4 regions of the Streptomyces sp. NPDC058773 genome follow, and region 4 is predicted to be linked to each of the others. Evidence: riboswitches for the same ligand, from Rfam matches in the RefSeq annotation. Region 4 holds a riboswitch; each other region holds the start of a gene.
The links. A riboswitch is a leader RNA that binds a small molecule or an ion and turns the genes downstream of it on or off. The one in region 4 is predicted to bind cyclic di-AMP.

Region 1 (7,789 bases), on a different contig from region 4:
TGGCCGTCGCGACCGAGTCGTCCAGCGTGCCGTGCGAGCCCGCGACCGTGAACACCATGGCGTCGACGGCCGGATCGACCGCGGCGAACCAGATCACCTTTGCGCCCTCGCCCAGCTTGATGCCTGTCATGCCGCCCGCCGGCCGGCCCTGCGCCCGTACCTGCGACGACGGATAGCGCAGCAGCTGCGCCTCATTGGTGATGAAGACCAGGTCCTCCTCACCGGTGCGCAGCTCGACCGCGCCCACGATGCGGTCGCCGTCCCGGAGGGTGATGACCTCCAACTCCTCCTTGTTGGCGGGGTAGTCGGGTACCACCCGCTTGACGACGCCCTGCTCCGTGCCGAGAGCCAGACCCGGCGAGGACTCGTCCAGCGTGGTCAGACAGATCAGGTCCTCGCCGTCCTCCAGGGTGAGGAACTCCGAGAGCTGCGCTCCACCGGAGAGGCTGGGCGCGGCCGCGGTCTCCGGGAGCTGCGGCAGATCGATCACCGAGATCCGCAGCAGCCGGCCCAGGGACGTCACCGCGCCCACCTCGCCACGGGTCGTCGCCGGCACCGCCGAGACGATCACATCGTGCTTGACGCGCTTGGCATCGACGTCGAAGGGCATGTCCCCGGTGACCGTCCGCGCCAGCAGGCCCGTGGAGGACAGCAGTACCCGGCACGGGTCGTCGGAGACCTCCAGCGGCACCGCGCCGACCGAGGTGCCCGCCGACTCCAGCAGGACCGTCCGCCGGTCCGTGCCGTACTTCTTCGCGACCGCGGCCAGCTCGCCGGAGACCAGCTTGCGCAGCTCGGCGTCCGACTCCAGGATCCGCGTCAGCTTCTCGATCTCCTCGTTCAGCCGGTCACGCTCGGACTCCAGCTCGATACGGTCGAACTTGGTCAGCCGGCGCAGCGGGGTGTCGAGGATGTACTGCGTCTGGATGTCGCTCAGCGAGAAGCGTTCGATCAGCCGCTCCTTGGCCTGCGCGCTGTTCTCGCTGGAGCGGATCAGGCGGATGACCTCGTCGATGTCCACCAGGGCCGTGAGCAGGCCCTCGACCAGGTGGAGACGGTCGCGCCGCTTGGTCCGCCGGAACTCGCTGCGCCGGCGCACCACCTCGAAGCGGTGGTCGACATAGACCTCCAGCAGCTCCTTGAGGCCCAGCGTCAGCGGCTGGCCGTCCACCAGCGCGACGTTGTTGATGCCGAAGGACTCCTCCATCGGCGTGAGCTTGTAGAGCTGCTCCAATACGGCCTCGGGGTTGAAGCCGTTCTTGACCTCGATCACCAGCCGGAGGCCGTGCTCGCGGTCGGTGAGGTCCTTGACGTCCGCGATGCCCTGGAGCTTCTTCGAACCGACCAGGTCCTTGATCTTGGAGATGACCTTCTCGGGACCGACGGTGAAGGGGAGTTCGGTGACGATCAGGCCCTTGCGACGGGCGGTGACGTTCTCCACGGTCGCCGTCGCACGGATCTTGAACGTGCCACGGCCCTTCTCGTACGCGTCCCGTACGCCGCCGAGTCCCACGATCCGGCCGCCCGTCGGCAGATCCGGACCCGGCACGAAGCGCATCAGGGTGTCGAGATCGGCGTTGGGGTGCTTGATCAGGTGGCGGGCCGCGGCGATGACCTCACCGAGGTTGTGCGGCGGCATGTTTGTCGCCATACCGACGGCGATACCGGACGCGCCGTTGACGAGGAGGTTCGGATACGCGGCGGGGAGGGCGACCGGTTCCTGTTCCTGGCCGTCGTAGTTCGGTGAGAAGTCGACGGTGTCCTCGTCGATGGACTCCGTCATCAGGGATGTGGCGGACGCCATCCGGCACTCGGTGTACCGCATCGCGGCGGGCGGGTCGTCATTGCCCAGCGAACCGAAGTTGCCGTGGCCGTCCACCAGGGGCACCCGCATGGAGAACGACTGCGCCATGCGCACCAGGGCGTCGTAGATCGACGCGTCGCCGTGCGGGTGGAGCTTACCCATCACCTCGCCGACGACGCGGGCGCACTTGACGTAGCCGCGGTCGGGGCGCAGCCCCATCTCGTTCATCTGGTACAGGATGCGGCGGTGCACGGGCTTGAGACCGTCGCGGGCGTCCGGCAGGGCGCGCGAGTAGATGACCGAATACGCGTACTCGAGGAAGGAACCCTGCATCTCGTCGACGACGTCGATGTCGAGGATCCTCTCCTCGAAGTCGTCCGGAGGCGGGGTCTTCGTGCTGCGGCGGGCCATCGCGGCTGCGGCTCCTTCTGCTGCGTCTACTGCCGAGGTCGGGGGGCGACATCGGACCAACGGTCAACCAGTCGGGTCAACCACCTGGGGATCAACCCGCGAGTATGTCTGAGTCTGACGCGGACCATTGTGGACCGCCGCACTGACAACGCCGACCGCGACTCCCCCTTCGGCTACCGCGGGCGCCGGGCGCGCGTACGTTCGGGCCGGTCGGACGGGAACTTCGCCAGATGCCGACGCGCTTGCATACAGTGACAGAACTTCCTCGCAAGCGGATCGAAGGGACGTACATGCCCATGGGTCACACGGCCACAGAACAAGCCGGGTCCGGCGGCCTGACAGCAACCGAGCACCGGCTGGCCAACGGCCTGCGCGTGGTGCTCTCCGAAGACCACCTGACCCCGGTCGCAGCGGTCTGCCTGTGGTACGACGTCGGCTCCCGCCACGAGGTGAAGGGCCGTACCGGCCTGGCTCACCTCTTCGAGCACCTGATGTTCCAGGGTTCCGCGCAGGTGAAGGGCAACGGCCACTTCGAGCTGGTGCAGGGCGCCGGCGGCTCGCTCAACGGCACCACGAGTTTCGAGCGCACCAACTACTTCGAGACCATGCCGGCCCACGAGCTGGAGCTCGCGCTCTGGCTGGAGGCGGACCGGATGGGCTCGCTGCTGACCGCGCTCGACGAGGACTCGCTGGAGAACCAGCGCGACGTCGTCAAGAACGAGCGCCGCCAGCGCTACGACAACGTCCCCTACGGCACGGCCTTCGAGAAGCTGACGGCCATGGCGTACCCCGAGGGCCACCCGTATCACCACACGCCCATCGGGTCGATGGCCGATCTGGACGCGGCCTCCCTGGAGGACGCGCGGGCGTTCTTCCGTACGTACTACGCGCCCAACAACGCCGTCCTGTCGGTCGTCGGCGACATCGACCCCGAGCGGACGCTCGCCTGGATCGAGAAGTACTTCGGTTCGATCCCCTCGCACGACGGCAAGCAGCCGCCCCGCGACGGCACCCTGCCCGACGTCATCGGCGGCCAGCTGCGTGAGGTCATCGAGGAGGAGGTGCCCTCCCGTGCCCTGATGGCGGCCTACCGCCTGCCGCACGACGGCTCCCGTGAGGCGGACGCGGCGGACCTGGCGCTGACCGTTCTGGGCGGCGGCGAGTCCTCCCGCCTGTACAACCGGCTGGTGCGCCGCGACCGCAGCGCCGTCGCCGCCGGCTTCGGCCTGCTGCGGCTGGCCGGGGCCCCCTCGCTGGGCTGGCTGGACGTGAAGACGTCCGGCGGGGTCGAGGTTCCCGACATCGAGCGGGCGGTCGACGAGGAGCTGGCGCGCTTCGCCGCCGAGGGGCCGACCCCGGAAGAGATGGAGCGGGCGCAGGCCCAGCTGGAGCGCGAATGGCTGGACCGGCTGGCCACGGTCAGCGGCCGCGCCGACGAACTGTGCCGCTACGCCGTCCTGTTCGGCGACCCGCAGCTCGCGCTGACCGCCGTGCAGCGCGTCCTGGACATCACCCCCGAGGAGGTGCAGGCCGTCGCCAAGGCCCGGCTGCGCCCCGACAACCGTGCGGTGCTCGTCTACGAGCCCACCGAGCCCACCGAGCCGACCGACGCCGCCGACACCGAGGAAGGGGAGGCGGACCAGTGAGCGACGCCACCACCCACGCCGATTCCCCCGTGAGTGCCATGGACTTCCACCCGCAGCCCCAGGGGGGCGCGCCCAAGCCGTGGGCCTTCCCGGCCCCCGAGCGCAGCCAACTGCCCAACGGGCTCACCCTCCTGACCAGCCACCGCCCCGGCCAGCAGGTCGTCGCCGTCGAGATCAACCTCGTCGCGCCGCTGGACGCCGAGCCCGAGGGCCTGGACGGCGTCGCCACGATCATGGCGCGGGCGCTGTCCGAGGGCACCGACCGGCATGACGCGGAGGAGTTCGCCGCCGAGCTGGAACGCTGCGGCGCCACCCTGGACGCGCACGCCGACCACCCCGGCGTACGGGTCTCCCTCGAGGTGCCGGCGTCCCGGCTGACCCGTGCGCTCGGCCTGCTCGCCGACGCGCTGCGGGCGCCCGCCTTCCCGGAGAGCGAGATCGAGCGGCTGGTCCGCAACCGTCTCGACGAGATTCCGCACGAGCTGGCCAACCCTGCCCGCCGTGCCGCGATGGCGCTGTCCCGGGAGCTGTTCCCGGACACCGCCCGTATGTCGCGGCCCCGGCAGGGCACCGAGGAGACCGTCGCCCGTATCGACGCGGCCGCCGTCCGCGCCTACTACGACGCCCATGTACGGCCCGCCACGGCCACCGCCGTCATCGTCGGTGACTTCACCGGCGTCGACCTCGCCGCGGCGCTCGCCGACACCCTCGGCGCCTGGACCGCCTCCACGGCCGAGCCGCTGAAGGCCGCGCCGATCGTCGCCGACGACAGCGGCCGGGTGGTGATCGTGGACCGCCCCGGCGCCGTCCAGACGCAGCTGCTCATCGGCCGGATCGGGGCCGACCGGCACGACCGGGTGTGGCCCGCGCAGGTCCTCGGCACGTACTGCCTGGGCGGCACCCTCACCTCCCGTCTGGACCGTGTGCTGCGGGAGGAGAAGGGCTACACCTATGGGGTGCGCGCCTTCGGCCAGGTGCTCCGCTCCACCGCCCCCGGCTCCCCCGAGGGGGCCACGGGCGCCGCGCTGCTCGCCATCAGCGGCTCCGTGGACACCGGCTCCACCGGCCCGGCGCTCGAGGACCTGTGGAAGGTGCTGCGCACCCTCGCGGCAGAGGGGCTGACGGACGAGGAGCGGGATGTCGCCGTGCAGAACCTCGTCGGAGTCGCGCCCCTGAAGTACGAGACCGCGGCGGCCGTCGCCGGCACCCTCGCCGACCAGGTGGAGCAGCAGCTCCCGGACGACTTCCAGGCGCAGTTGTACGCCCGGCTCGCGGAGACCGGTACGGTCGAGGCCACCGCGGCGGCGGTCAGCGCCTTCCCCGTCGACCGGCTGGTGACGGTCCTGGTGGGCGACGCGGCGCAGATCGCCGAGCCGGTCAAGGCGCTGGGCATCGGTGAGGTGACCGTCGTCAGCGGCTGATCCCCGCCGTATGACGGACGGTCATATGCCGACATGGCGGCTCCCGTGGCACTGGTTCGTCACGGGAGCCGCCGTATGTCCGGTTTATCTCGGCTGGTGCACCGGTTCTTGTGGCATCCCGCACAAAAAACCGGTTCTGTTTGCCGATTGAAAGTTGCCCCGTTTAGCGTCGGTCCGGCTGTTCGTCACAAGTCCGCCACAACAGTGGCACCGGGCAGTCATCGCCGAGTCCCCGGACGGCGCGAGCCAGGGGAGCCGGGGACCCATATGTCCCGTGGGGTGAATCGGGCTCCTCTCCGAGGAGGCCGTAGGAGACCTTCCTGCTCCGAACCCGTCAGCTAACCCGGTAGGCGAGAAGGAGGGAAAGGACCAGCCAGCACATGGCGTTCATCCGTGCCACCGGGAAGCACCGCCGCACGAGCCGTCCCGTTCGGACGACCCGCAACATCGCCGGCATAGCCACCATCGCGGCCGGTGGTGTGGTTGCGTCCGTGGCCTCGCCGGCGCTGGCCGCGACGGAGGAGGCGGCCGCCCACGACACCGGGCTGCAGCAGGCTGTCGTGATCGGTGACGAGCTCGCCAACCGTGTCGAGGCGCAGGCCGACGCGCAGCAGGCCGAAGCCGAGGTCGCCGCGGCGCGGGCGAAGGCCGAGGCCGTCGCCAAGAAGCAGGCCGACGAGGCCAAGCGGCGCGCCGAGGCGGCGAAGAAGAAGGCCAAGGCCGCCCACGAGGCCAAGGTCCGGGCCGCCCGCGAGGCGGAGCGCAAGCGCCTCAACGCCTTCGTCGCCCCCATTGCCGACTCCTACGTCTCCACCGCCTACAAGGCCTCCAGCGGCCTGTGGTCCTCCGGCAGCCACACCGGCATCGACTTCCACGCCGCCTCCGGCACCAGCGTCCACGCGGTCGGCTCGGGCACTGTCGTCGAGGCCGGCTGGGGCGGTTCGTACGGCAACAACATCGTGATCAAGATGAACGACGGCACGTACACCCAGTACGGCCACCTGTCGTCGATCGGCGTCTCGGTCGGCGAGAAGGTCACCCCGGGCCGGCAGATCGGCCTCTCCGGCGCCACCGGCAACGTCACCGGCCCGCACCTGCACTTCGAGGCCCGCACCGGCCCCGACTACGGATCGGACATCGACCCGATCGCGTACCTGCGCGGGCACGGCGTCAACGTCTGATCCCCCTCTCGCCGGTGCCGCGCCCCGCAGGGCCCCGCGCCGCACGCCGAGCGTCCTTCCCGAGCCCCGGTCCCCCGGCCGGGGCTTCGGCGTATCCGGGACCGGTGGGTCCGCACCGGGTGGCGCCGGTGGCCCGCGACTTCCGGCCAAAAAATATCCCTGAATAACCCCGCGCCGTCGGAAAAGCCGGGCCGGTCGAATAGAGTCACGGAAAAGTCGCCGACCGGCGGCGCTTCCAGGGGATTACGGCGGAGGCTCGGAAGATGCGAGGCCATATTTCCGCGCATGCGGTGTGCACGGCGATTCGCGACGACATTGTCTCCGGTGCGCTGGCGCCGGGGAGCCGGCTGATCGAGGAGATCCTGGCGGCCCGTTACGGCGTCTCCAGGGTGCCGGTCCGTGAAGCACTGCGCACCCTGCAGTCCGAGGGCTTCGTCACCACCCGCCACCACGCGGGCGCCTGCGTCGCCGAGCCCACCGAGCAGGAGGCCGCCGATCTCCTGGACATCCGCGCCCTGTTGGAGCCGCTGGGCGCCGCCCGCGCGGCCACCCGCCGCAGCCCGGCCCACCTCAAGGTGCTCCGCGGCCTCGTACGGCTCGGCCGCGAGCGGGCCCGGCACGGCAACCTCGCGGATCTGCGCCAACTGGACGACTGGTTCCACGAAACGCTTGCCCAGGCGGTCGGCAGTCCCAGCCTGACGGCGCTGCTGACCCAGCTGCGGCGCAAGATCGAGTGGATGTACGCGGTGGAACCGCCGTCCCGGGCCGGTGAGTCCTGGGACGAACACGGCGCGGTGCTGGACGCGGTGGCCCGGGGAGACGCGGAACGGGCGCGCGCCCTGATGGCGGCTCATGTCGAGCGCTCGCTCCCGGTCCACCGGCTGCGGCGCCCCGCCGGGACCGAGGTGAGGGATCCGAAACCGCCCGTCAATACGGCACGCGCCCTCCCTTAACAATCGCCCCGTATACAAAGAATTGCAAAGAAGCGCAAAGAAATGCGGAATGGACTGTGGCGGTGTGCCGGTACCTGATTCGCTCCGCGGCTGCATTTGGCATGCCTTTTTACCGCACCGTGTGCGCTCATTGGTCTGCCCTTTTCCTGACGTGTCCCGGAGGGCGGTCGCCCGGAAATTCCGTGCACCTCTCCGGTGCCGCACAGTGAAACGGCCCCGCCGCGGCGACCGGCCAGGTCGCCACGGCGGGGCCGTCGCACGCAGTGGAAGTCCTGGCGGACTCAGACGGTCTCGGGGAGCTCCTCGAGACCCTCGGCGACGAGCTTGGCCAGACGGTCGAGCGCCGCCTCGGCACCCTCGGCGTCGGAGGCCA
Region 2 (7,789 bases), on a different contig from region 4:
CGACCTGGAGCGGGCACAACAGGCCCCCGGCTGGGTGCGGGAGATCAACGGCGACCATGTCCCGGAGACCGAGGAGTACGGCATCTCCAGCACGGTCTTCCGTGCCGGTGCGCCGTTCCACCCGGGCCGGCTGTGGACCTTCGTCACGGAGGGGCTGGACAGCGGCGCCTACGGTCAGATCCTGCGTTCCAAGGGCTTCTTCTGGCTGGCCAGCCGCCCGAACGTCACGGGCTTGTGGTCGCAGGCCGGAGCGGTCGCCCGTTTCGAGCCGTCCGGTGCCCGCGGCACCGGAGACAGCCAGGGGCAGGAACTGGTCTTCATCGGCACCGGGTTGCGCGCTGAGGCACTGCAAGCAGCCTTGGCCGACTGCCTTCTGGCCGACGGGGAACAGCTCTCCGACGACCCGTTCCCCGTCTGGGACACGTACGGAATCGACGACGCCTGCGAGCACGAGCACCCGGAGCTGGTGCCGCAGGCATGACAGGCTCCGGGTTGGGCGGTGGTCGCAGCCACGGCACCGCCCAACCCGGCAACTCACAAGGTGCGCACACCGGTGCCCCTGTGCTCATGCGGAGCACGGGGGCACCGGTGCGTCCGAGCTGCTGCACTGCACCCTGCGGTGGCGGAGACCAGGCGAAGGTGCGCACGACCGGCATGCCCTGGACGATTTGTCGACCTTGCCGAGGGCGGTGCGTGGGAAGGCCGGCAACACCACGACGTCGTCGGGGAGTTTGTAAGCCGCGAGCCCGCGTTCGGTGAGATAGGCGGTCAGGTCGGCACGCGGCGGTGGGGTGCCGAGGGCGATGACACAGGCACAGCTGCGCTCCCCCAGCTGCGCGTCGGGGAGCCCGATGACGGCCACGTCGTGGAGGGCGGGGTGGGCGAGCAGGTGGTTTTCGACTTCCTCGACGGGGACTTTCTCGCCGGCCCGGTTGATGACGTCCTTGAGGCGCCCGGCCACGACGAGGTGTCCGCCGGGCAGCCGACCACGAGATCGCCGCTGCGGTAGCAGCCGTCCTCAGTTGGCCATGCCGAAGACCTGCTGGAGCCGGCAGCCGAGGGCCGGGGTGATGCGCCGGGCGGTCTCGGGCTGGAGCCGGGAGCCGCCCACCTGGAGGAGCTGGAGGCTGTCGAGGTCGCCGGCGGCCCATTCCGTGGCCTCCAGCCACAGCAGTGCCGGGAGGGAACGAGGGCGGTGACGGTGATCCGTTCGCGGGCGATGAGGGGGAAGGCGGGCACCACGAACACCCCTCACCCCATCATCATCCGGAGTGGCACATTCCTGCCCTCAACGTCCCCGTCAATGTGGACGTCGGTGACCGCGATGTGAGATAGGCACCCCTCAGCCAGGAGCAGAAAACCCCTCTGACCTGTGCATTTGACTTGATCACCAGAATCGGGTCCTATTCTCACTGGACGTACGTCCTGTACATTTTTTACGGAAGAGAGGAGCAGGCATGCTGCCACCGACGGCCCGTTATGTCCTTCCGGAGTTCACCGAGCGCACGTCCCAGGGGACGCGCACCATGGACCCGTACTCCAAGCTGCTGAGCGAGCGCATCATCTTCCTGGGCACCCCGGTCGACGACGCCTCCGCCAACGACGTGATGGCGCAGTTCATCCACCTCGAACACGCCGCGCCCGAGCAGGACATCGCGCTCTACATCAACTCCCCCGGCGGCTCGTTCACAGCGATGACCGCCATCTACGACACGATGCGCTTCGTGTCGTGCGACGTGCAGACCATCTGCCTGGGCCAGGCCGCCTCCGCCGCCGCGGTCCTGCTGGCCGCCGGCACCCCCGGCAAGCGGCTGGCCCTGCCCGGCGCCCGGATCCTGATCCACCAGCCGTCGCTCCCCGAGCCCGTCCAGGGACAGGCGACCGATCTGCAGATCGAGGCGGAGGAACTGCTGCGCACCCGCGACATGCTGGAGCGGATGCTGGCCGAGCACACCGGCCAGCCGCGGGAGCGGATCGCCGCCGACATCGAACGCGACAAGATCTTCGACGCCCCCGCCGCCCAGGAGTACGGCCTGATCGACGGACTCACCCGGCAGCGCAAGCAACCCGTTGCCCAACTCGGCGCGCGGTGAGTCCGGATGCTTCCGCCGGAACTGCCGCCGCTGCCCGCCCTGACGCGTGCCGAGGGCGAGCTGATCGACCGTTACCTGGAGGTACTCGACCTGCTGGGCAGGATCAACCCGGCCCGCAACAGCGGCACGTACACCGGACTGCGCGCCGCCCAGGCACTGGTCACCAAGGCCGCCGCGCTGCGTGACGCGTTGACGGTGATGCACAACCGCGGCGAGAGCGAGCTGCACGGGGAGACCTTGGCGCGGGCGCTGCGGGTACTGGACGGTGAGCGCCGGGCCGGCCTCGTGACCGTGCCGCCACCCGCGGACAACTGACCCGACACGCGTACCGGGCTGCGCATACGGCGTAGCGTCCGGGCCCGATGTGAGGAGGCGACGAATTGCGCGGGGCGAACACAATTCCTGGGACCTTTGATGTTTCGCCCCTGGTCCCAGGGGTGCGACACCCCGCGCCACGGCACTTGAGGGAACAAATCTAACCATTCAGGCGAAATGTGACCCATCTCACATACGGCATTTTCAGCTCGGAATTCAGGTGGCGGGTGCGTGACGATCCCTTCGACGGCAAGACCCCGCCACAGCGACGGGGCGGTCCGGACGGGCGCCTAATCCCGCCGCCGTACCGGATGTCAGGTCGACGTTGTGGACCGGCGGGAGCGGAGGACCCGAGCAGGACGGGGTCCCGGCCTCAGGGCCGAGACTCCTTGGGGTGAAGCCGTACGCACGGCCGGGCATCTTCGCCTGCCCGAACCCGACAGGTCTTCCTTCGCAGGCGGCTGACGAAGGGTTTGCGCATGACTGTGCGCATGCAGACGCCGAATCTGCTGGCGCGTGCCGGCACCGTCACCGCTCTGACGCTGGTCACCTTGGGCGGGACAACCGCGGCCCAGGGAACGGCCGGGAGCGCCGACGCCGCGTCCGTTTCCACCTACGCACTCCAGATCGCGGCCTCCAAGAGCGGTGCTCCCTACCGGTACGGAGCCCAAGGGCCGCACGCCTTCGACTGTTCGGGGCTGACGCTGTACTCGTTCAAGCGCGCCGGACGGGATCTCCCGCGCACCGCCGCCGCGCAGTACGGCCGCACCCGGCACATCCCGGCCACCCTGCGCCGCCGCGGCGACCTGGTCTTCTTCCGTTCCGCAGGCGGCATTTACCACGTCGGCATCTACGCGGGCCGCGGCCAGATGTGGCACGCGCCCAAGGCCGGAAGCGTGGTGCGGCTGGAGCGGATCTGGAGCCGGTCGGTCTCGTACGGCCGGGTGGGCTGATCGGTAGTTCGTCCTACGTGTGATCAATTGTCAGTGGGCCCGGTTGAGTTGACCGGGTGAGTTCGCCACTGAGCAAGCTGCCGGCGGCCGCGGCGCGCGGAAGCTTCCCGCCCGCGGACGGATCGGTGACGGTGCTGCCCGCGCCGTCACCGCGGGATGCCGGAGTGCTGTTCCTTGTTCGTGCCGGTGGGCGCCGAGGTTCTGATGGTGCCGCACGGCGGCCGCGGTTGAGCGGCCGTCCCGGGCCCGTCGTTCAGGCGAGCACGAGCTCGATGAGCAGGATGCCGCCCAGCGCGGTGAGCAGTGCTCCGGTGACGCCCTCCAGGGTGCGGGTGACCTGGGGGCGGCGCAGCCAGTTCCCGAGCCGGTCGACCAGCAGGGCGACGGCGGGGAACCACACCAGGGCGATGGCGACGACCATCGTGGCGAGCAGCAGCGTCCGGGGCAGTGCGGGCTCGCCGGCCGGGACGAACTGCGGGAGCAGGCTGAGGAAGAGGACCGGAGCCTTGGGGTTGAGGGCATTGGTCAGGAAGCCCTGGCGCAGGCTCTGGGCGGTGCTCAGGAGCGCGGGCGGGTGGTCGGCCGGCGGGGCGGCCGGGCCCGACGCGTCGTCCTCGCCCGCCTTCCCGCGCCGGACGACCGCGAGCAGCGCGCCGACGCCGAGGTACAGCAGATAGAGCCCGCCCAGGAGTTGGACGGCCCCGAAGAGCGCGGGCACGGCGACCAGGACCGCCGCGAGCCCGCCCACCGCCAGTGCGGTGTGCACCAGCAGTCCGCCGGCGACTCCGACGGCCGTCGCCACCCCCGCCCGGCGCGAGTCGAGCGCGTTGCGCACCACGACTGCGAAGTCCGCGCCCGGCATGGTGACCATGCCCGCGGCGACTCCGGTGAAGGCGATCAGCTGTCCGTCCATGGGAGCAGCTTCGCTGGTCAGGGCCTTTAATAGGTAGTGGCAATGTTCTTGGGCCGCCTAAAGAGGTTCTTATGTACGACCCCACGCGGCTGGCCGCTCTGGTGGCGGTGGCGGAGGCCGGATCGATCTCCAGGGCCGCCGACCGGCTGGGCTACACCGCCCCCGCGCTCTCCCAGCAGCTCGCCAAACTGGAGCGGGAGGCCGGGACGGCGCTGCTGGTGCGCCACCACCGCGGGGCACGGCTGACGGCGGCCGGTGAGCTGCTCCTCGTCCGGGCCCGGCGGGTGCTGGACGAGCTGGATCAGGCGCGGCACGAGCTGTCCCGGCTGACGGGGCTGTCCGGCGGCCGGCTGCGGGTCGGCACGTTCATGACCGCCGGGACGCATCTGCTGCCGCCCGCGCTCAGCGCGTTCCGGCGGGCGCACCCCGATGTGGAGCTGAGCGTCACGGAGTACGTACCTCCGCAGGCCACCGCGGCGGTGGCGCTGGGCGAGGTCGACCTGGCGCTCACACACGAGTATGTGCCGGGCGAGGCGATGCCGCCGCCGGACGGGGTGAGTCTGGAACCGCTGCTGACCGAGGAGCTGGTGCTGGTCACCGCGCCGGGCCATGTCCTGTCGGCGGGCGCCGGACGGCTGCCGCTCGCCGAGCTGGCCGGTCAGCCGCTGGTCAGCATGGCGCCGGCCAACCCCAACCGGCGCGCGGTGGAGGCGGCGCTGGCGGCCGCCGGGGCGAGTGTGGCGGTGCGCTGTGAGTCGCCGAGCTATGCGGTGGTGTGTGCGCTGGTGAGCGCGGGGCTCGGGGTGGCGGTGGTACCGGAGATGATGGCGGAGGGCTCGTTGACCCCGCTGGGCATCCGCCGACTGGACCCGCCGGAACTGCGCCGCCGGATCGCGGTGGCCTACCGCCCCGGCGGCGGAAACCCTGCCGCGGACACCCTGCGGGCCCTGCTGCGCGGGGCCTTCACCCGCCACTCCCCCACGCCGTAGCCCGCCGCCGGTGCGCCGATGCCCTCAGCGGACGGCGGTCGGCCACGGCAGGGTGATCCAGACGGTCTTTCCGCCGGAGTCGGTGGGGACGACCGAGAAGCGGCCGCCGGCCTCCGCGGCGAGGGAGCGGATGATGACCAGGCCGCGGCCGTTGTCCTGCTGGACCGCGGCGGGCAGCCGGCGCGGGCGGCGGGGATGGCTGTCGGTGATGCCGACCCGCAGCAGTTCGTCGCGCTCCAGACGCAGTTCGACGGTGAAGTCCGGAGACCGGCCGAAGGTGTGCACGACCGCGTTGGTGGCGAGTTCGGAGATGATCAGACGGACGGCATCGGCGAGTTCGGAACCGGCGGGCAGACCCCATTCGGTGAGCACGGCGAGGACATGGCCGCGGGCGGTGCGGACCGAGGCGGGGACGCTCGGCAGAGTCAGTGCGGATTCCTGGTGGTCTGCCATCGAGGCGCCGTCCCTTTCCCGCCGAGGCCCGGCTCCGGCCCGTTGACCGGCGAGCCTGGATGCCGCTCCGGACACCGGTGCGGCCTCGGCCTGATGCTGGCCGCCAGACTGCCACCCCTGCCGTCGATGGGGTACCCGATCCACCCACATATACGGGGTTCTATCGCTCGTTGCGGTGAACCCCGCTGTGCGCGACCGGATGTGGGAGCTGCGTCACCGGATTCCGGATGCGCGGGACCGGTCCGACGGCGGCCGACGCCCAGGCACGCGAGCGCCGGCCGGGGCATACCCGTCAGCCGGGATGTCGTACGTGCCGGCCGGAACGTCGTACGCGTCAGGCCGCCGGCGCCGTGGCCACGATCGTGCCGACCGCCGTGTCGAGCTGGGCGTCCGTCAGGTCCGCCCGGGCCGTCAGCCGCAGCCGGGAGATCCCGTCGGGCACGGACGGCGGGCGGAAGCAGCCGACCGCGAGTCCGGCCGCACGGCAGTCGGCGGCCCAGCGGACCGCCGCCTCCGGTGAGGGGGCGCGGACCGAGACCACCGCGGCGTCCGGCCGGACCGCGGCCAGTCCCGCCGCGGTGAGCCGGTCGTGCAGTTCCCGGGCGACCTGTCCGGCGCGGGCGGCGCGCTGCGGTTCGCGGCGCAGCAGCCGCAGCGCGGTCAGTGCACCACCCGCCGCCGCCGGGGCGAGGCCGGTGTCGAAGATGAACGACCGGGCGGTGTTGACCAGATGCTCGATGACCCGGGCCGGGCCGAGCACCGCACCGCCCTGGGAGCCGAGCGACTTGGAGAGCGTCACGGTGGTCACCACGTCGCCGTCCCCGGCGAGACCGGCGGCCCACGGCGCACCGCGGCCCCCGTCGCCCAGGACCCCCAGGCCGTGGGCGTCGTCGACGAGCAGTGCGGCGCCCGCCGCCCGGCAGGCCTCGGCGAGGGCGGGAAGCGGCGCGGCGTCGCCGTCGACCGAGAAGACCGTGTCGGTCACGGCGATCGCCCGGCCGTCGTGGCCGGTCAGCGCGGCGCGCACGGCCTCCGGGTCGGCGTGCGGGGCCACTTCGGTACGGGCCCGGGAGAGCCGGCAGCCGTCGATGAGGGAGGCGTGGTTGCCGGCGTCGGAGACGACCAGGGTGCCGGGGGCGGTCAGCGCGGTGACGGCGGCGAGGTTCGCGGCATAACCGGACGACAGCACCAAAGCGGCCTCGAAGCCGCAGAACGCGGCGAGTTCCGTCTCCAGTTCGGCGTGCAGCTCGGTGCTGCCGGTGACGAGCCGGGAGCCGGTCGCGCCGGCGCCCCAGCGGTGTGCGGCGGCGGCCGCGCCACGGGTGACCTCGGGGTGCCGGGCGAGCCCCAGATAGTCGTTACTGGCCAAATCCAGCAGCGGGGAATCGGCGGGGCGGGGGCGCAGCGTGCGGACCAGACCGGCACGATGGCGTTCGGCGCGGGCCGTGTCGATCCAGTCGAAGGCCGCGGCGGTGGGCTCGCCGGGGGTCGCCGGCGGGGTGTCGTGGAGCAGCGACGGGGCGGAGTCCTGCGGCATCGGCGTCCTTCGTCCTTCGGCCTCGATTGTGGGCTGTCGATAGACGTTAGCGGTCGTTCCGCACGGCCACGGTGTGGTGATACACACACCTCGATCCGGGGGCATTGTGGGAATCCTCCTTGGCCGGGGGCGGTGGCGTAGGCCAGGATCAACGCCATGGACCTGCTGAACACACTGGTGGACAAGGGACTGCGGCGCGAGTTGCCGACCCGCGAAGAGGCGCTGGCCGTGCTGGCGACCTCCGATGACGAACTGCTCGATGTCGTGGCCGCGGCCGGAAAGGTGCGCCGCCAGTGGTTCGGGCGGCGGGTCAAACTCAACTATCTCGTCAACCTCAAGTCGGGTCTGTGCCCCGAGGACTGCTCCTACTGCTCCCAGCGACTGGGGTCGAAGGCCGAGATCCTCAAGTACACCTGGCTGAAGCCGGATGACGCCTCCAAGGCGGCGGCCGCCGGGGTGGCCGGCGGCGCCAAGCGGGTCTGTCTGGTGGCCAGCGGCCGGGGTCCCACGGACAAGGACGTGGACCGCGTTTCGGA
Region 3 (7,789 bases), on a different contig from region 4:
TCTTCAGTCGTCCTCAGGACGACCTTGGTGTGTGACGTATCGAAACCGAGGTGCAGCGAGACGCCGCTGCCCATCTCCGGCATCAGTGACGCCCCGCAGACGCGGCCTCAAGCAACCACCTGACGCCCTCTCCGGGCTCGTGGGAGCCACGGCCGGCCTGCTGCGCCAGCTGCCGAAGGCTGTCCCTCAACTTGAGGGCCGCTTCGTCAAAGGCCGGTTCATCCAGGCTGTGCGAGGCGCGCGCCTTCACCAGCTCGCCCACGCAGAGTTCGATCGCGGCGCAAGCATCCATCAGCCGCTCGGGCGCGATCTGCTTCCGCTTGCGCAGTCGCGCGTGACGTCCGGCCCGGTCGATGGCCTTGTCGAAGGCCGTGTGCACATCATCCTGCAACTGCTGCGCCTCGCGCTTCTCCTCCTCGCTCGTCTCCGACGCCGCAACACACGCCTTGGCCTGGAGGACACGCCTGTTGAGCTCACGTGCAGCGGACACCTTCGAAGAGGCTCCCGGGACAGAAAGACCCAGACCGGGTACCGAAATGCTCTCCTCCTGCTCCGCCTCTGGCACGAGACGAGGAGGAAGCACGGACGACAGATAGTTCTCCTGGAATCCTTCCTCGATGTGCCGGACATCCGTCTTGGAGAACCCCAGGGTGATCGCTGCCATCCGGGTTTCCTTGAGGATTTCCGCCCGGTCAGGATCGGATGCGGCGAGCTTGCTGAAGTCGCGGTGGAGCTCTTTCAGCTTCTCCTGGTGGTCCTCGAAATCGACCAGCCGCAGCGCGGCTGCCCCGCTCTCACTGCGCTCGATCTGATCACGGACCACCCGCAGGATCCACCGCTCCTGGTCGTACGTCTTGACCTGGATCCGGAATGCCTTCGCGATAGCTTCAGGCGTGCGTCCCAGGCTCGCCTGCTCTTCCATGGCCAGGAGCCGGTTGATGTACGAGTAGTCGCGGCGGTGGTCCTTGCGCAGCTGCAATGACAGTTCCACCGCGTTGATGTCAGCCCAGGTGAACGACTCGGGCAGGACGCCCACACGCATGGACGCCTCACCAAGCTCGTTCAGCGCTGCTGCCCGGGTGTTGCCATTGACCAGGATGCCCTGGTGAGTGATCAGCCCCGGGTCGTTCTGCCCGTATTCCTTCAGGCTCTCCTTGAGCTTGTCGAAGGCAGGGTCGCGCCGGGTCGGATCGGCCGGCTCGGCCTTCAGCAGCGTCTCGAGGTACGCCTGCCCGGTCTGGCTCCAGGGCTCGTCCTGAAGCGTCATGTTCTTCTTGGCGTCATGAGTCCGCTGTGCGCGGATTCGATGGGTAGCCGGGTTGTAATAGAGCCCCAAGAGAGGCAGATCGATGACCTCGACGTTGAGCGGCTGACCGTTCCAGTCCACCGTCACGGTCTCCCGCGTACCCCCAGAGTTCTTCACCTCCTCCAGGCGCTTCTTGATCAGGTCGTTGAACTCGGCCGCCTTCGGCGGCGGCGGGAATTCCTGCATGGTGTACCCCAACCCCTCTACTGGCTCTCGCCGCAAACCGCCTGCTTGACGGCTCCCCGTGCCTCCGCCGGCAACGTCCGGTACGTTCCCCACAGCTTCTCAAGCAGGCTGTACGTGCGCTGGTCCGCATCGATCCACTGAGCGAGCACCTTCCGCTCAACAGGGCCGAGGCTCTCCACGCTCCGCATCAAGGCAGCCACGTCAGCTTCGCTGCCCCGGTTCCCCACCCGGCACCGGTTGCATTCAGTGACCAACTGCTGCTCTGCAGAACCATTAACGAGCATTACCTGACGGCGCGCGATGTCCAGCTGAGCGGTTCCGTGGCCATCGCCGAAGGTCTCGCCAGCCCCCACTCCACAGCTGCGGCACAGATAGCTGTCGGCCCTCATCGCATCACTGCGCTGAGTAGCGTTCAGGCGGGCCTGCGGCTTCGCCTTCCCCTTGCCCGGCAACCACACCGGCTCGCCCTCCGCCACGAAGCGATGTTCGTTGCTGTGGAGACTCGGGTCCTCGCGGTTCGTGTCAATCACCCAGCCTGCCTCACGGAGATCGCGCATGCGGCGGTCGATCTGTGCGACGCCGGGAAACGCCTCGCGCATAGCCGCCTTCGTGAACAGCTGCCCCTCACCGACCACTTCTACGAGCCACCGCGCCACACGGATCTTGCTTCCATACGACGTGTCCTGCCAGGACGGCACGTTCATATTGGTCCCACCCTTCTGCTGGCAACAAAGCCCCACTCGACCGCTGCGGAAGAACTACGGCGGCCGGTGCGTGGCTTCCATATCAGCGGCCACGGCCCGCGATTGCGAGCAGACGGCAGAGTTTCCCGGACAAACGCAACAATGGAATTTAGTCTTGCCCCCACTGGCACTACGACGAAGGCGGGGACGCATGGCACGACAGGGGCGTCGTGTGGCTGCGATCGACCCGGGGCTGCCTGCTGGCAACAAGAAGCTCGCTGAAGCGCTCCGGGCAATGCGCCCGATGCTGCCGCCAGGCCTGGAGACCTACACCGCGATCGCCACCCAGGCCGCCAGGGATTGCAACAGCGAACGCTTAAGCAAGACGACCATCTCCCGCTACTTCAGCGGCAAGCTGATAGCGCCCGGATGGTTCATATGCTGGTTACATGCGGCGATACAGCCCGGACAGTCCGGTGGGCGCACTCCTCCCCAGCTCGACGAGCTGCTGGCTCTGCAAAGGTCAGCAAACAATCCAACCGACTGCTCCGGATGCAACAGCCTCATCAGGGAACTCGGCCGCAGCGAGGCGGAACGCCTGACAGCTACGAGCCGGAGATGGCATCTTGAGCGCACCCTCGCCGAATGCCTGGACAGGGGCCGCAGAGCTGTTTCAGGAGCCGGCGACCAAGCCCGTCCGGCCTCACGCCGCAGGCCGCGCATTACCCTGCCGGTCCCCTACCACCGCGCGGACCGGCAGGATGAAGTGAACGACATCCGCGCCGCCGACAACATCACCATGCGTGTATCCGCGCTTGCCAGCCAACAGAATCACCATGAAGCGGCCGCGACACTCAGCAATGCTGCCGCGGCGTTACCGCCAGCGGAGGTAGCAGCCTTGGTTGTCTTCCTGCGCGGCCGGGAAGTCCATGACGAGGCGGAGACCCTCCTCAAGGGGTACGCACGAGATCAGTCCGCCACCGACGTCATCGGCCTCGCCTGCGGCCTGCTGAAGTACGGGCTCTCGTCTGACGCTGAAGTACTGCTCCGCGCGGCGGTCAAGTAGCTGCGGCAGAAGCCGGCCGGCCCGTCTCAGACCGCCAGCGACCCGCGCACAGTCCGCTGGCTAGAGTCGACGGAGTTGCCCTGATGCGGAGGTTGTACCGATGGCCCGGATTCCCACAGCTGCGATTGCCGCCACCGGCCTACTAGGCGGCTACGCCGTAGCCCGCTGGACCAAGAAGCGCCCCCTCGGCGGGGTCGCGCTCGCCGCTGCCGGGGCCGTGGCGGCGCGGGGGTGGCAGCAGAAGGCGGGGAATGCGACGGCGGCTGCGCTGGGTGGGATGTACGTGGCCGCGTTTGCCGGGTCGCATCCGTTGGCGAAGAAGATCGGGGCGTGGCCTTCGGTGTGCGCGGTGGCGGGTGGGATGGCCGCCGCGTCGTGGGCCGTGGTGGATCGTCGGAAGTAGGACGGAGAAGAGGACGGAAAAGGGGAGGGAGGAGGAAGCAGGCCGGCCGTGGAGCCTCGCTTCCTCCCCGTAGGCGCTCGCTTCCTCCCCGTACGTTTACGGGTCAGGCCGAAGCCTCCGCCAGCAGCGTGAGTTCCTTCTCCGTCAGGGTCACCTCGGCCACCGCCATCAGGGCCGGCAGCTGGGCGATCGTGCGGGCGCTGGCGATGGGGGCCGCGACGGTCGGCTGGGCGGCGAGCCAGGCGAGGGCGATGGTGGCCGGCTCGGCGGCGTGGGCGGCGGCGACGGTGTCGAGGGCCTGGAGGACGCGGCGTCCTCGGTCGGTGTCCGCGTAGCCGGCGGCGCGCCCGGAGCGGGCGCTGTCGACGTGGGTGCCGGGGCGGTATTTGCCGGTGAGGAAGCCGGAGGCGAGGGCGTAGTACGGCACCGCGGCCAGGCCGTGGCGGGCGGCCACCTCGGCGAGTTCGCCCTCGTAGGTGTCGCGGGAGACCAGGTTGTAGTGCGGCTGAAGAGCGACATAGCGGGCCAGGCCCTCGCGGGCGGAGCAGGCCAGGGCCTCCTCCAGGCGCTGCGCCGAGATGTTGGAGGCGGCGATCTCACGGACCTTGCCGGCCCGGACGAGGTCGTCGAGGGCGGTGAGGAACTCCGCGACCTCGAGCGACTCGTCGTCGTAGTGGGTGTAGTAGAGGTCGATGTAGTCGGTGCGCAGACGGGTGAGGGAGGCGTCGACCGCGGACTTGATGGTGGCGGGGGACAGGCCTTTGTGGCCGGGGAGGGCGCCGACCTTGGTGGCGATGACGACGTCGGAGCGGTTGCCGCGGGAGGCCAGCCAGTTGCCGATGACGGTCTCGGATTCGCCGCCCTCGTTGCCGGCGACCCAGTACGAGTAGGCGTCGGCGGTGTCGATGAAGTTGCCGCCGCCCGCCACGTACGCGTCGAGCACGGCGAAGGACTCCGCCTCGTCGGCCGTCCAGCCGAAGACATTGCCCCCGAGGGACAGGGGGGAGACGGAGAGCGAGCCGAGGGGCCTACGGGTGCTACCGGTGCTTCGGGCGGTGCCTGGGGTGCTGTGCGTCGCGGTCATGCGTCGTTGCAACGTCGGGGGAGGAGGAGTTATTCCTTCCTCTCATCCCCGACGGCAACGTCCGTCAGTCCCTTACGGGTTGACGGTGAAGAGCATTTCGGGCCCCGGGCCCCCGGTCAGACGCTTCGGGCCCCGGTCAGACATTGAGCCCGTGTTCACGCAGCCAGGGCATCGGGTCGATCGGGTCGCCGGCGTCCGGGCGTACCTCCAGGTGGAGGTGGGGGCCGGTGACGTTGCCGGTGGCGCCGACGCGGCCGATGACGTCGCCGGTGTTGACCTTGCCGGAGGTCTTCACCATCGAGGAGAGGTGGCAGAACCAGAGTTCCGTGCCGTCGTCGAGGGTGAGGACGATGCGGTAGCCGTACGACCCGGCCCAGCCGGCCTGGGTGATGGTGCCGGAGTGCACCGCCTTGACGGGGGTGCCGGTCGGCGCCGCGAAGTCCTGTCCCGTGTGGTCCGCGGCCCAGCGGTCACCGGCCTGGCCGAAGCTGGCGGTGAGCGTGTAGGAGGCGACGGGGGTGATGAAGCTCCTCGCCAGTTTGGCGAGGCGTTCGGCCTCGGCCTTCCTGCGAGCCTCTTCCTCGGCCTTGCGCTTGGCCTCCAACTCGGCCGCCCTCTTGGCTGCTGCGGCCTTCTCGGCCGACTTCTGCTGGGTGGCGGCCTCCGTTGAGGCCTGGTGGACGGCGGCCTCTTCGGCGGCGTCGCGGGCCTCCTGCTCGGCGGCGCCCTGCTGCGCGTCGGCCTGCTGGAGGATGCGGCTGCGCAGCGCCTCGCCGGCGCCCGTGCCGTTGCCCGTGTCCGCACCCGTCGTCTGCGAGAGCGGCCCGGAGACCGCAGGCGCCGCGCCGTCGGCGAGGGCCGAGGCGGTATCGGCGGAACCGGCGTCGTCATCGGATATGAGATCACCGATACCGGGCAGCGACTTGGCGTCCGGCAGCTTCTCGGAGAGGTCGTCGGCCATCCCGCCGACATCGGGCATCGAGATCGGCACCGGCGGACGGCTCTCGGCGGTGGCCATTCCGCTCGCCCCGACGGCCGCGATCACACCGACGCCGAGGACGGTGCCGCTGCGGGCGAGTCCGCCCGAGCGCTGCTTGGCCACGCGGTGCTTGCCACGGGCGGAACGGGTGGACTCCTCGGTGGGATTCCACTCCTCCCACGGTCCGTCGTCGTCACCACCACCGGGACCCGCGAAGGCACCTCGGTCGTCGAGCTCGTAGGGGGACGGGGACTCGGGGGCAGGCCTGTTGGACGCCACGGGGGCGCACTCCTTTCCTTCCTTCTCGCCTACCGGGTTAGCTGACGGGTTCGGAGCAGGAAGGTCTCCTACGGACGCCCACTGGCGGAGGGCGTCCGATTCACCCCAAGGAAGTGGTTCCCCGGTTCCCTTGGTGCCGTTCGAAGTGCTTGGGGGTGCGTGAAAAGCGCGTGCGGGATTCGGCGTCGGCGCGCGGTGCCGCCTCTTGCGACGGCTGGGACGACCGCGCTGCGTTATCGGACAGTAATAGAGATGGCGACTGAATTCCAAGCGTTCCCACGAAACCTTGTCCGCGCAGCACAACCCGCGGCATGGGCCTTTCGGCCACCGTGGCCGTAAACCGGGCGAGTTGACCACCGGCCGCTAAACGATCTCCCGGGGATTGTGCACCAGTCGTTATGCGGAGGGGCGCCTCCCGATTACGGAAAGTGAGAGCGTAACGTCGGATCATGGTCGTCAACGTCGGGAACACCGGGCACGCCGGACGTGCTGCCGGACTTGCGTGGGGAGTGGCGGAGCGGTACCGGGAGTTCTCCTGGCGGGAGGCGCGGGGCCGGTCGGAGGCGCACGAGGAGCTGACCGCGCGGATCAGCCAGGACGCCGAGTTCTGCGATCTGCTCTCCGGCTCGCTGCCCGCCGGCACCAAGCAGCAGCCGGAACTCCTGCTCGCCGCCGTCCGCTATCTCGACGGCCCGCACGCCGATCCGGGCCCGCGCGGCGCCTTCGCGTACGGACGCTGGCGCGAGTGGACGATCCGGCACTGGGACGAGGTCCGCGCGGTGATCATGCAGCGCGCCGTCCGGACCGACGAACCGGCCGGCTGCGCCGCGCTGCTGCCACTGCTCGCCCGTCTGCCGCAGCCACTGGCGCTGCTGGAAGCCGGGACGTCCGCGGGGCTGTGTCTGTACCCCGACCGCTATCGCTACCGCTACGAGGCCGGAGGCCCGGACGGGGCGGGCCACCGCACGGGCGCCCTCCGGGCCGAGCTGGGCGCCCCGGAGAGCCCGCTGCTGATCACCTGCCGTACGGGCGCAGCCGCCGGCGAGCTGCCCGTACAGCTGCCGCGGATCGTCTGGCGGGCCGGCATCGGCCCCGACCCGCTCGACCCGGTCGCCGAACCGGACGATCTGCGCTGGCTGCAGGCGCTCGCCTGGCCGGGCGAAGAGGAGCGGGCGGCGCGGCTGGCCGCGGCGGTCGACGCGGTACGGGCGGCGCCCCGGCCGCGGATGGTGCGCGGTGATCTGCTCGACGAGCTGCCCGCGCTCGCCGCCGAGGCACCGCCCGAGGCGACGCTGGTCATCTTCCACCGCGCGGTGCTGCCCTCTCTCCCGCCCGCCCGCCGCGAGGAGTTCGCCCGTCTCGTACGGTCCGTGCTCGACGGGCGGCCCGGTGGCGGCCACTGGATCGCCGACGAGCACCACTCCGTACTGCCGTCGCGCACCGCGCCCGCGCATCCCGCACACCGCCCGGACGACCCCCTGCTGCTGACCCTCGCACTCGACGGCCGCCCGGTCGCGCTCACCGGCGCGCACGGGCCGAGCCTGCAGGTTCTGGACGGGGCGGGGGACATGCCCCTATAAGCCGGCGGCCCGCCAAGCCCCTTCCGGGCCACGGCCCCTCACGCCCCCATCGGCCGCTGCACCGCCAGCAGCGCCATGTCGTCGGCCGGCCCGCCCCGCGTTCCGTTCGTGTGGCGGGTGACGTCCTCGACGAGGCTGTCCAGGAGGGCGTCCGGGCCGGGGAAGCGGCGGCCGCGCAGACTGTTCGACGGCTGGTAGCTGCGGCCGAGCAGGTCCCGGGCCG
Region 4 (7,789 bases):
CTCCCCGGGGGCGGCGGCGTCGAGGTGCTGCGCCGCTGCGCGGCGATGGCGGCCGACACCGAGCGCCCCGTCCGCTTCCTGGCGCTTTCGGTCTCCGACGCGGCCGAGGATGTCATCGGCGTCATCCGGGGCGGCGCCCGCGGCTACGTCACCAAGACGATCACGGGTACGGACCTGGTCAACGCGATCTTCCGGGTCGCCGACGGCGACGCGGTGTTCTCCCCGCGGCTGGCGGGCTTCGTCCTGGACGCCTTCGCCTCGACGGACGCCCCGCCGGTCGACGAGGACCTCGACCGCCTCACCCAGCGTGAGCGGGAGGTGCTCCGTCTGATCGCCCGCGGCTATGCCTACAAGGAGGTCGCCAAGCAGCTGTTCATCTCCGTGAAGACCGTCGAATCCCATGTCTCCGCGGTGCTGCGCAAGCTCCAGCTCTCCAACCGCCATGAGCTGACCCGCTGGGCCGCGGCCCGGCGGCTGGTCTGACCTGCGGGGCCGCGATCCGGGCCGGGTGACGCACCACCGGCGGACGAGGGCGTAAACAAGCACCAAAGAGGGGCAACCAGGACCCCGCGGATCACCATCTAAGGGCGCGGAGAGGCTCACTGCCGAAGGCGGGGGCGGAACCACCAACCACCCCACGTCCTTCGCTCAGTTTGTCCTGGAAACGAGATCCCGATGAGCCTGACGGGCACGCCCTTCTTCCTCACCTCGATCGCGCTGCTGGTCGTCGCCCTGGTGCTGCCGTTCGCCCTCTGGGGCCGAATAGCCGGGCCGGCCCCGGTGCGCGGCCTCGCCCGGTTGCTGATGCTGCTGTTCGCGCAGGTCACGGCCATCACCGTGGTCTTCGTCCTGGTCAACAACGCCAACAGCCTCTACGACAACTGGGACGACCTGCTCGGCACCGGCAGCCACGTCGAGGCGGCCCGTGACCTCGGCCCCGACGGCATGGGCGGCCGGCAGATCAGGCACGAGCCCAAGCAGCTCCAGCAGTTCCGTCCGGCCGACGACCCCAAGGTCGGCGCCGGCGTCCGGATGACCGACCTCCAGGGCCGGATCTCGGGTGTGCGGGGCGAGGTGTACGTCTGGCTCCCGCCGCAGTACGACGACCCCGCCTACCGCGACCGGAAGTTCCCGGTGGTCGAGCTGCTGCCCGGCTACCCCGGCTCGGCGAAGTCCTGGCTGGGCTCACTGAACGCGGCCCGGCAGCTCATGCCGCTGATGCGGAGCGGTGCGGTCAAGCCGGCCATCCTGGTGGCGCCCCGGACCAACCTCCTCCCCGGTGTGGACACCGGCTGTGTCAACCTCCCCGGGAAGGTCAACGCCGACAGCTGGCTGACCGTCGACGTCCGCAAGATGGTCCTCGACAACTTCCGGGCCGGCGACAAGCCGGACTCCTGGGCCCTGGCCGGGTATTCGGCCGGCGCGCACTGCGCCGCCAAGCTGGCGCTGGCCCACCCCGACCGCTACCGCGCCGCGGTCGCCATGTCCGGCTACAACGACCCGGCGCTCGAACGCGACTCGCTGGCCGGCAAGGACCCCAAGCTGCGCACCGAGACCAACCCGCTGCACATCCTGAAGTCGGCCAACGCGGCCGGCAAGCCGCCGCGCACCGCGCTGTATGTGTCGGGCGCATCGGGCGACGGCTACCAAGCCGGCCTCGCCCTGCGGCAGTTCGCGCTGCCTCCCACGACGGTGACCGTACGGCAGATCCCGTCGAACGCGGGCGGCCACACCACGGCGGTCTGGGCGCAGCAGGTCCCGGAGGTCTTCCGCTGGCTGGGGACCCAGCTCAGGGCCTGAGCGCACGGCAGCAGCCGCGGCCCCCTACACCGGCCGGGTCGCCGCCGCGAACGGCATCTGGTCGACCGGCGCGATCCGTACCGGCGCCCCCGGATGCGGTGCGTGGATCATCTGGCCGTCCCCGACGTAGAGCCCCACATGGCTGATGCCGGAGTAGAAGAACACCAGGTCACCGGGGGCTAGTTGGGCCCTGCTGATCCGTGGGCCGGAGCTGATCTGGGTGTACGTCGTACGGGGCAGCGCGACCCCGGCGGCCTTCCAGGCGGCCTGGGTCAGCCCCGAGCAGTCGTAGGCGGAGGGGCCCGTCGCGCCCCAGACATACGGCTTGCCGAGGGCGCTGTAGGCGAAGGAGACGGCGCGGGCGGCACGGGGGCTGGGGGCCTGCGCCGCAGCCTGCGCCGCGGCCCGCGCGGCGCCGGGAAGGCCGGCCGGCGGGGCGCCCGCGCGGTCCGGCCCGCGATCCGTACGGCCCCGCTCCGCCGCGCTCCGTGCGCCGTCCCGGGACGCCATCCGCTGCCGCTGCTCCGCGGTCAGCCGGGACAGCAACTGCTCGGCGGCGTCCAGCTTGTGCACGACGGTGACCCGGTGCTTCTTCAGCCGGGCCTCGGTCTTCGCCAGCCGCTCCACGGTCTCCTCGGCCCGCTCCCGGATCTGCCGGACGCTGCCGAGCCGGCGGGCGTACCCGGCCACCGCGGTCGCCTGATGGCTGCCCGCGCGCTCCAGCACCGTGGCGCCGTCCAGATAGCGCTGCGGGTCCGCGGACAGCAGCAGCCGTACGGTCGGGTCGATACCGCCGGAGCGGTACTGGCTGCCGGCCAGGGTGCCCAGTTCGCCGCGGGAGGCGTTCAGTTCGCGGGTCCTGCGGGCGGCCTCGTCCTGCAGCCTGCTCAGCTCCTGTCGTGCGGTGTCGGCGGATTCCTTCGCGCCGTTGTAGCTCTGCGTGGCCACCTCTGCCTCCTGGTACAGCGCGTCGACCCGGTCCTTGACCTGGGCGGGGGTGGGCCGGGGTGCGGCCTGGGCGGTGCCGTCGAGACCGGCGGCGGTGGCGGTGGCGGCACCGGCCAGGGCCAGGGTGGCGGCCGTACGGGCGGTGCGCGCGCGGCGCGAGCCACCGCCGGTGAGCGAGGCGAGCGGATGCTGCCGGGGCTTGCGGTGCGAGGCCACGGTGGCCGTTCCTTTCCTTCCTTGCACGCCGTTCGGGCCCGGCGGCGGTCCGTCACGGGGGCAACGGACCGCCGCCGTACCTCTCGGCGGGACGGCCGACGGAACGCCGGTGGGAGACCGGCGAGGCGGGGAGTCGGCCGCCTGGAGGAGGACGCTAAGCCCGGGTGTCTCGGTAATGGGTCGGCTTGCCCGGCATTGTTCGCTTTCGACCGCGACAGGTGCGCGGGTGACCGCGGCATCGTGACCGTACGGCCCGGGAGTGGTCTGGCCTGACCGAAGCGGCGATAGTGGGCGCCCTGCCCGAAGCGTCGTGCTATACGGGGACTACGATCCAGCACTATGGACGTAGTAACCAATATCTTCGTCGGCCTGCACATCATCGGCATCGCCTCCCTGCTGGGCGGCTTTCTGACCCAGATGAAGGCGATGAGCGCGGGCACCGCCCGCTTCGTGCCGGCCATGCTGCACGGCGCGCTGACGATGCTGGTCACCGGCATCGTGCTGGTCGGCCTCAACCAGGCCCAGGACCACCCGCTCAACAACATCAAGCTCGGCATCAAGATGGCCGTACTGGTGGTGATCCTGGCGCTGGTCTACGTCAAGCGGGACGAGGAGACCGTCGACAAGGCGGTCTTCGGCGCGGTCGGCGGTCTGACCGTCGCCAACATCTTCATCGCGGTGCTCTGGACCTGACGAGCGCCTCCATACAGCACACCGCGCGGTCCACCCCTCCGGATTCGGAGGCGGCGGCCGCGCGGTGGCGTGTGGGGGGTGACCGTGGGGGGTGGTCTGGTGGGGGAGCGGGTGGGCGTCAGCCCGGACGGACGCTCCCGTAGATCGGCATGTAGTAGATCGACTCCTCCCGGACGTTGGCGCCCGGCTTCGGAGCGTGCACCATCTTCCCGTCGCCTATGTACATGCCGACGTGGCTGATGTCGTCATAGAAGAACACCAGGTCGCCGGGCTGCAGATCCTTGGTGGCCACCCGCTGGCCGACCTTGATCTGGTCCCAGGTCGTACGCGGCAGATCGACGCCCGCCGCCTTCCACGCGGCCTGGGTCAGCCCCGAGCAGTCGTAGGAGGCGGGCCCGGTCGCGCCCCAGACGTACGGCTTGCCGATCTGGGCGCGGGCGAAGGCGAGCGCCTTCTCGCCCTTGGTGGAGGCCGAATCGCCGGTCGAGCCGCCGGTGGACCCGCCCGTGGACCCGCCGGTCGAGCCGCTGCCGTCCTGCTGCCGCTGGCGCTCCCGCTCCTGCTGCTTGCGCGCCTCCTCGGCGGCCCGGCGCTTGGCCGCCGCCTCCTTCTGGCGCTCCAGCTCCGCCAGCCGCGCCTTCTCCTGGGCGGTCAGCCGGGACAGCAGCTGCCGGGCCTCGGCCAGCTTGCCCTGGACGGAGGCCTTGGACTCCTTGAGGGAGGCCTGCGACTGCTGCAGCTTCTCCAGGCTGCGGGTCGCCTCGGCACGCTGCCGGGTGGCCGCCGCCTGCTGCTCCTGGTAGTCCGTGACGGCCTGCTTCTGCCGCCCGGTCAGCCGCTCCATGAGGTTGTTGCGGTCGACGAACTGCTGCGGGTCCTTGGCGAGCATCAGCTGTGCCGTCGGGTTGACGCCGCCGGTGCGGTACTGCGCCGAGGCGAAGGTGCCCAGCCGGCGCCGGGACTCGTTCATCTTCTCGGCGCGCTCGGCGGAGGCGTTCAGCAGGTCGTCCACGGTGCCGCGCTGTTCGGCGGCGCGCTCCTTGGCGGCGTTGTACTTCTGGGTGGCCACCTCGGCCTGGTGGTAGAGGTTGTCGACCTTCTCCTTGACCTCTTCGATGGTCGGCTTGGGTGCCCTGGGGGCCGCGTCGGCCGACTGCGAGAGCAGGGTGACCGAAGCGAGAGCGGCGCTGGTGAGCCCGGCCGCGGTACGACGGCCTGTCGGCGAGGCGAGAACGCTGGTGCGCGGCTTGCGATGCGACGCCAAGACCGGCAACTCCTTCCGTGGACCGCCTACCGGGTTAGCTGTCGGGTTCGGGCGGTGTCACTGACGGAAGGCTTGCCCTACGGTCCGGACGTCCACTGGCGACGGCCGTACGGATCGATTCACCCCGGTGGTGCTGATGGGTCCCCGGCTCCGGGTGCCTGGGGCAGGGCCGGACTCGGCGTCGGCGGCCCGTGCGAACCTGTCGTCCGCGGGGAGGCGGGCTGCCTGAGCGAGGACGTTAGCCAACTCGTGTGGCTTCTGTGAAGGCTGATGTTCGATATGCCCGAAACCTTTTCGTGACCTGAACGCGATGCGGGGCTGGTTGTGGCAGATGTCGGATTCGGGTAGACGAGGCGCCGCCCTTTCGGGCTGTGGTTGCGGCCGTCCCGCCCCTGCCGCTCCGGTGCCCGCCCCACAGGCGGCCCGCATTCGGCGACTCCGCGGCGGACTGTCAGTGCGGCGGCCTAGACTCGGTGGGCGATGAGCAGCCTCTTTGACGACAGCTTCCTGGCGGACCTCGGCCACAAGGGCGAGGAGGAACACCCCCCGCCTCCCGAGGACGAACACGGCCCGGCCCCGGAGGAGATCCCCGCCGACCTCTTCGGCGGGCGTTTCGACGCGCCCGCGCCCAGGGAGCCGTACTACCGCGATGGCGCCGCCCGCCCGGCCGTCGACGCCGCGGCGCTGCTGGAGGGGCTCAACGACCAGCAGAAAGCCGCCGTGGTGCACACCGGCGGCCCGCTGCTGATCGTCGCCGGCGCCGGCTCCGGCAAGACCCGGGTGCTCACCCACCGCATCGCGCATCTGCTCGCCGAGCGCCATGTCCACCCCGGCCAGATCCTCGCGATCACGTTCACCAACAAGGCCGCCGGTGAGATGAAGGAGCGCGTGGAGGACCTGGTCGGCCCGCGGGCCAACGCCATGTGGGTCTCCACCTTCCACAGCGCCTGCGTCCGCATCCTGCGCCGCGAGTCCAAGAAGCTGGGCTTCACGTCCTCGTTCTCGATCTACGACGCCGCCGACTCCAAGCGCCTGATGGCCCTGGTCTGCCGCGACCTCGACCTGGACCCCAAGCGCTACCCGCCCAAGTCCTTCAGCGCGAAGATCTCCAACCTCAAGAACGAGCTCATCGACGAGGAGACCTTCGCGGGCACGGCGGCCGATGGCTTTGAGAAGACGCTGGCCGAGGCGTACGCGATGTACCAGGCGCGGCTGCGCGAGGCCAACGCGCTGGACTTCGACGACATCATCATGACGACGGTCAATCTGCTCCAGGCCTTCCCGGACGTCGCCGAGCACTACCGCCGCCGCTTCCGCCATGTCCTCGTCGACGAGTACCAGGACACCAACCACGCCCAGTACACCCTCGTACGCGAACTGGTGGGCCCCGCCGAGACCGCCGCCGAGCTCTGCGTCGTCGGTGACGCCGACCAGTCGATCTACGCCTTCCGCGGCGCCACGATCCGTAACATCCTCCAGTTCGAGGAGGACTACCCGGACGCGACCACGATCCTGCTGGAGCAGAACTACCGCTCGTCGCAGACGATCCTGTCCGCCGCCAACGCCGTCATCGAGCGCAACGAGAACCGCCGCCCCAAGAACCTCTGGACGGACGCCGGCGCCGGCCCCAAGATCACCGGCTATGTCGCCGACACCGAGCACGACGAGGCCCAGTTCGTCGCCGACGAGATCGACCGGCTGACCGACACCGGCGACGCCAAGGCCGGCGATGTCGCGGTCTTCTACCGCACCAACGCCCAGTCCCGGGTCTTCGAAGAGATCTTCATCCGGGTCGGGCTGCCCTACAAGGTCGTCGGTGGTGTGCGCTTCTACGAGCGCAAGGAGGTCCGCGACGTCCTCGCCTATCTGCGGGTGCTCGCCAACCCCGAGGACACCGTCCCGCTCCGCCGCATCCTGAACGTGCCCAAGCGCGGTATCGGCGACCGCGCCGAGGCGATGATCGAAGCCCTGTCGGCGCGCGAGAAGATCACCTTCCCGCAGGCGCTGCGCCGGGTCGACGAGGCCTACGGCATGGCGGCCCGCTCCACGAACGCCGTCAAGCGCTTCAACGTCCTCATGGAGGAGCTGCGGACCATCGTCGAGTCCGGCGCCGGCCCCGCCACCGTCCTGGAAGCCGTCCTGGAGCGCACGGGCTACCTCGCCGAACTCCAGGCCTCCACCGACCCCCAGGACGAGACCCGGATCGAGAACCTCCAGGAACTTGCCGCCGTCGCCCTGGAATTCGAGCAGGACCGCGGGGAAGAGAATCCCGGCACCCTCCCCGAATTCCTGGAGCAGGTCGCGCTGGTCGCCGACTCCGACCAGATCCCGGACGAGGACGAGGAGGGCAGCGGCGTGATCACCCTCATGACGCTGCACACCGCCAAGGGCCTGGAGTTCCCCACCGTCTTCCTGACCGGCATGGAGGACGGCGTCTTCCCGCACATGCGCTCGCTGGGCCAGACCAAGGAGCTGGAGGAGGAGCGCCGGCTGGCCTATGTCGGCATCACCCGCGCCCGCGAGCGGCTCTATGTCACCCGCTCGACGATGCGCAGCGCCTGGGGCCAGCCCTCGTACAACCCGCCCTCCCGGTTCCTGGAGGAGATCCCGGACGACTTCGTGGAGTGGAAGCGGACCGGCCCGGCGACGCCGTCCGCGTCCATGGGCGGGCTCTCGGCGGGCGGCGGAGGCGGCTTCGGGTCCTCGCTGTCGTCGTCCCGTGCCAAGGGCCCCAGCGGTTTCGCGACCCGCCGCGGCACGGACCGCCCGGTGGTCCCGCTGGCCGTCGGCGACCGCGTCACGCACGACAGCTTCGGCCTCGGCACGGTCGTCGGCGTCAAGGGCAGCGGTGACAACGCCGAGGCGACG

Region 1: it holds a riboswitch for cyclic di-AMP, as region 4 does, so the genes downstream of both, ACFW5B_RS19025 (M23 family metallopeptidase) here and ACFW5B_RS20235 (NlpC/P60 family protein) in region 4, are expected to answer to the same signal.
Region 2: it holds a riboswitch for cyclic di-AMP, as region 4 does, so the genes downstream of both, ACFW5B_RS23640 (C40 family peptidase) here and ACFW5B_RS20235 (NlpC/P60 family protein) in region 4, are expected to answer to the same signal.
Region 3: it holds a riboswitch for cyclic di-AMP, as region 4 does, so the genes downstream of both, ACFW5B_RS21900 (M23 family metallopeptidase) here and ACFW5B_RS20235 (NlpC/P60 family protein) in region 4, are expected to answer to the same signal.

The regions. Positions count from the first base shown of each region.
Region 1 is NZ_JBHYPE010000020.1:17,795-25,583, reverse strand. It holds gene ACFW5B_RS19040 (DNA topoisomerase (ATP-hydrolyzing) subunit A) at 1-2,215, opposite strand, end outside; gene ACFW5B_RS19035 (M16 family metallopeptidase) at 2,512-3,861, shown strand; gene ACFW5B_RS19030 (M16 family metallopeptidase) at 3,900-5,282, shown strand; cyclic di-AMP (ydaO/yuaA leader) riboswitch at 5,495-5,650, shown strand; gene ACFW5B_RS19025 (M23 family metallopeptidase) at 5,663-6,463, shown strand; gene ACFW5B_RS19020 (GntR family transcriptional regulator) at 6,727-7,416, shown strand; gene ACFW5B_RS19015 (HPr family phosphocarrier protein) at 7,698-7,789, opposite strand, start outside.
Region 2 is NZ_JBHYPE010000029.1:31,320-39,108, reverse strand. It holds gene ACFW5B_RS23665 (GTP-binding protein) at 1-481, shown strand, start outside; gene ACFW5B_RS23660 (hypothetical protein) at 566-961, opposite strand; gene ACFW5B_RS23655 (hypothetical protein) at 1,019-1,255, opposite strand; gene ACFW5B_RS23650 (ATP-dependent Clp protease proteolytic subunit) at 1,458-2,093, shown strand; gene ACFW5B_RS23645 (hypothetical protein) at 2,100-2,408, shown strand; cyclic di-AMP (ydaO/yuaA leader) riboswitch at 2,686-2,883, shown strand; gene ACFW5B_RS23640 (C40 family peptidase) at 2,888-3,361, shown strand; gene ACFW5B_RS23635 (LysE family translocator) at 3,615-4,274, opposite strand; gene ACFW5B_RS23630 (LysR family transcriptional regulator) at 4,346-5,263, shown strand; gene ACFW5B_RS23625 (ATP-binding protein) at 5,288-5,716, opposite strand; gene ACFW5B_RS23620 (8-amino-7-oxononanoate synthase) at 6,051-7,253, opposite strand; gene bioB (biotin synthase BioB) at 7,410-7,789, shown strand, end outside.
Region 3 is NZ_JBHYPE010000025.1:80,440-88,228, reverse strand. It holds gene ACFW5B_RS21930 (DEAD/DEAH box helicase) at 1-74, opposite strand, end outside; gene ACFW5B_RS21925 (hypothetical protein) at 83-1,492, opposite strand; gene ACFW5B_RS21920 (hypothetical protein) at 1,510-2,196, opposite strand; gene ACFW5B_RS21915 (hypothetical protein) at 2,408-3,241, shown strand; gene ACFW5B_RS21910 (hypothetical protein) at 3,342-3,644, shown strand; gene ACFW5B_RS21905 (aldo/keto reductase) at 3,748-4,728, opposite strand; gene ACFW5B_RS21900 (M23 family metallopeptidase) at 4,865-5,986, opposite strand; cyclic di-AMP (ydaO/yuaA leader) riboswitch at 5,998-6,152, opposite strand; gene ACFW5B_RS21895 (DUF2332 family protein) at 6,436-7,566, shown strand; gene ACFW5B_RS21890 (PP2C family protein-serine/threonine phosphatase) at 7,605-7,789, opposite strand, start outside.
Region 4 is NZ_JBHYPE010000022.1:58,205-65,993, reverse strand. It holds gene ACFW5B_RS20255 (LuxR C-terminal-related transcriptional regulator) at 1-483, shown strand, start outside; gene ACFW5B_RS20250 (alpha/beta hydrolase) at 676-1,800, shown strand; gene ACFW5B_RS20245 (NlpC/P60 family protein) at 1,825-2,964, opposite strand; gene ACFW5B_RS20240 (hypothetical protein) at 3,304-3,657, shown strand; gene ACFW5B_RS20235 (NlpC/P60 family protein) at 3,776-4,921, opposite strand; cyclic di-AMP (ydaO/yuaA leader) riboswitch at 4,929-5,112, opposite strand; gene pcrA (DNA helicase PcrA) at 5,402-7,789, shown strand, end outside.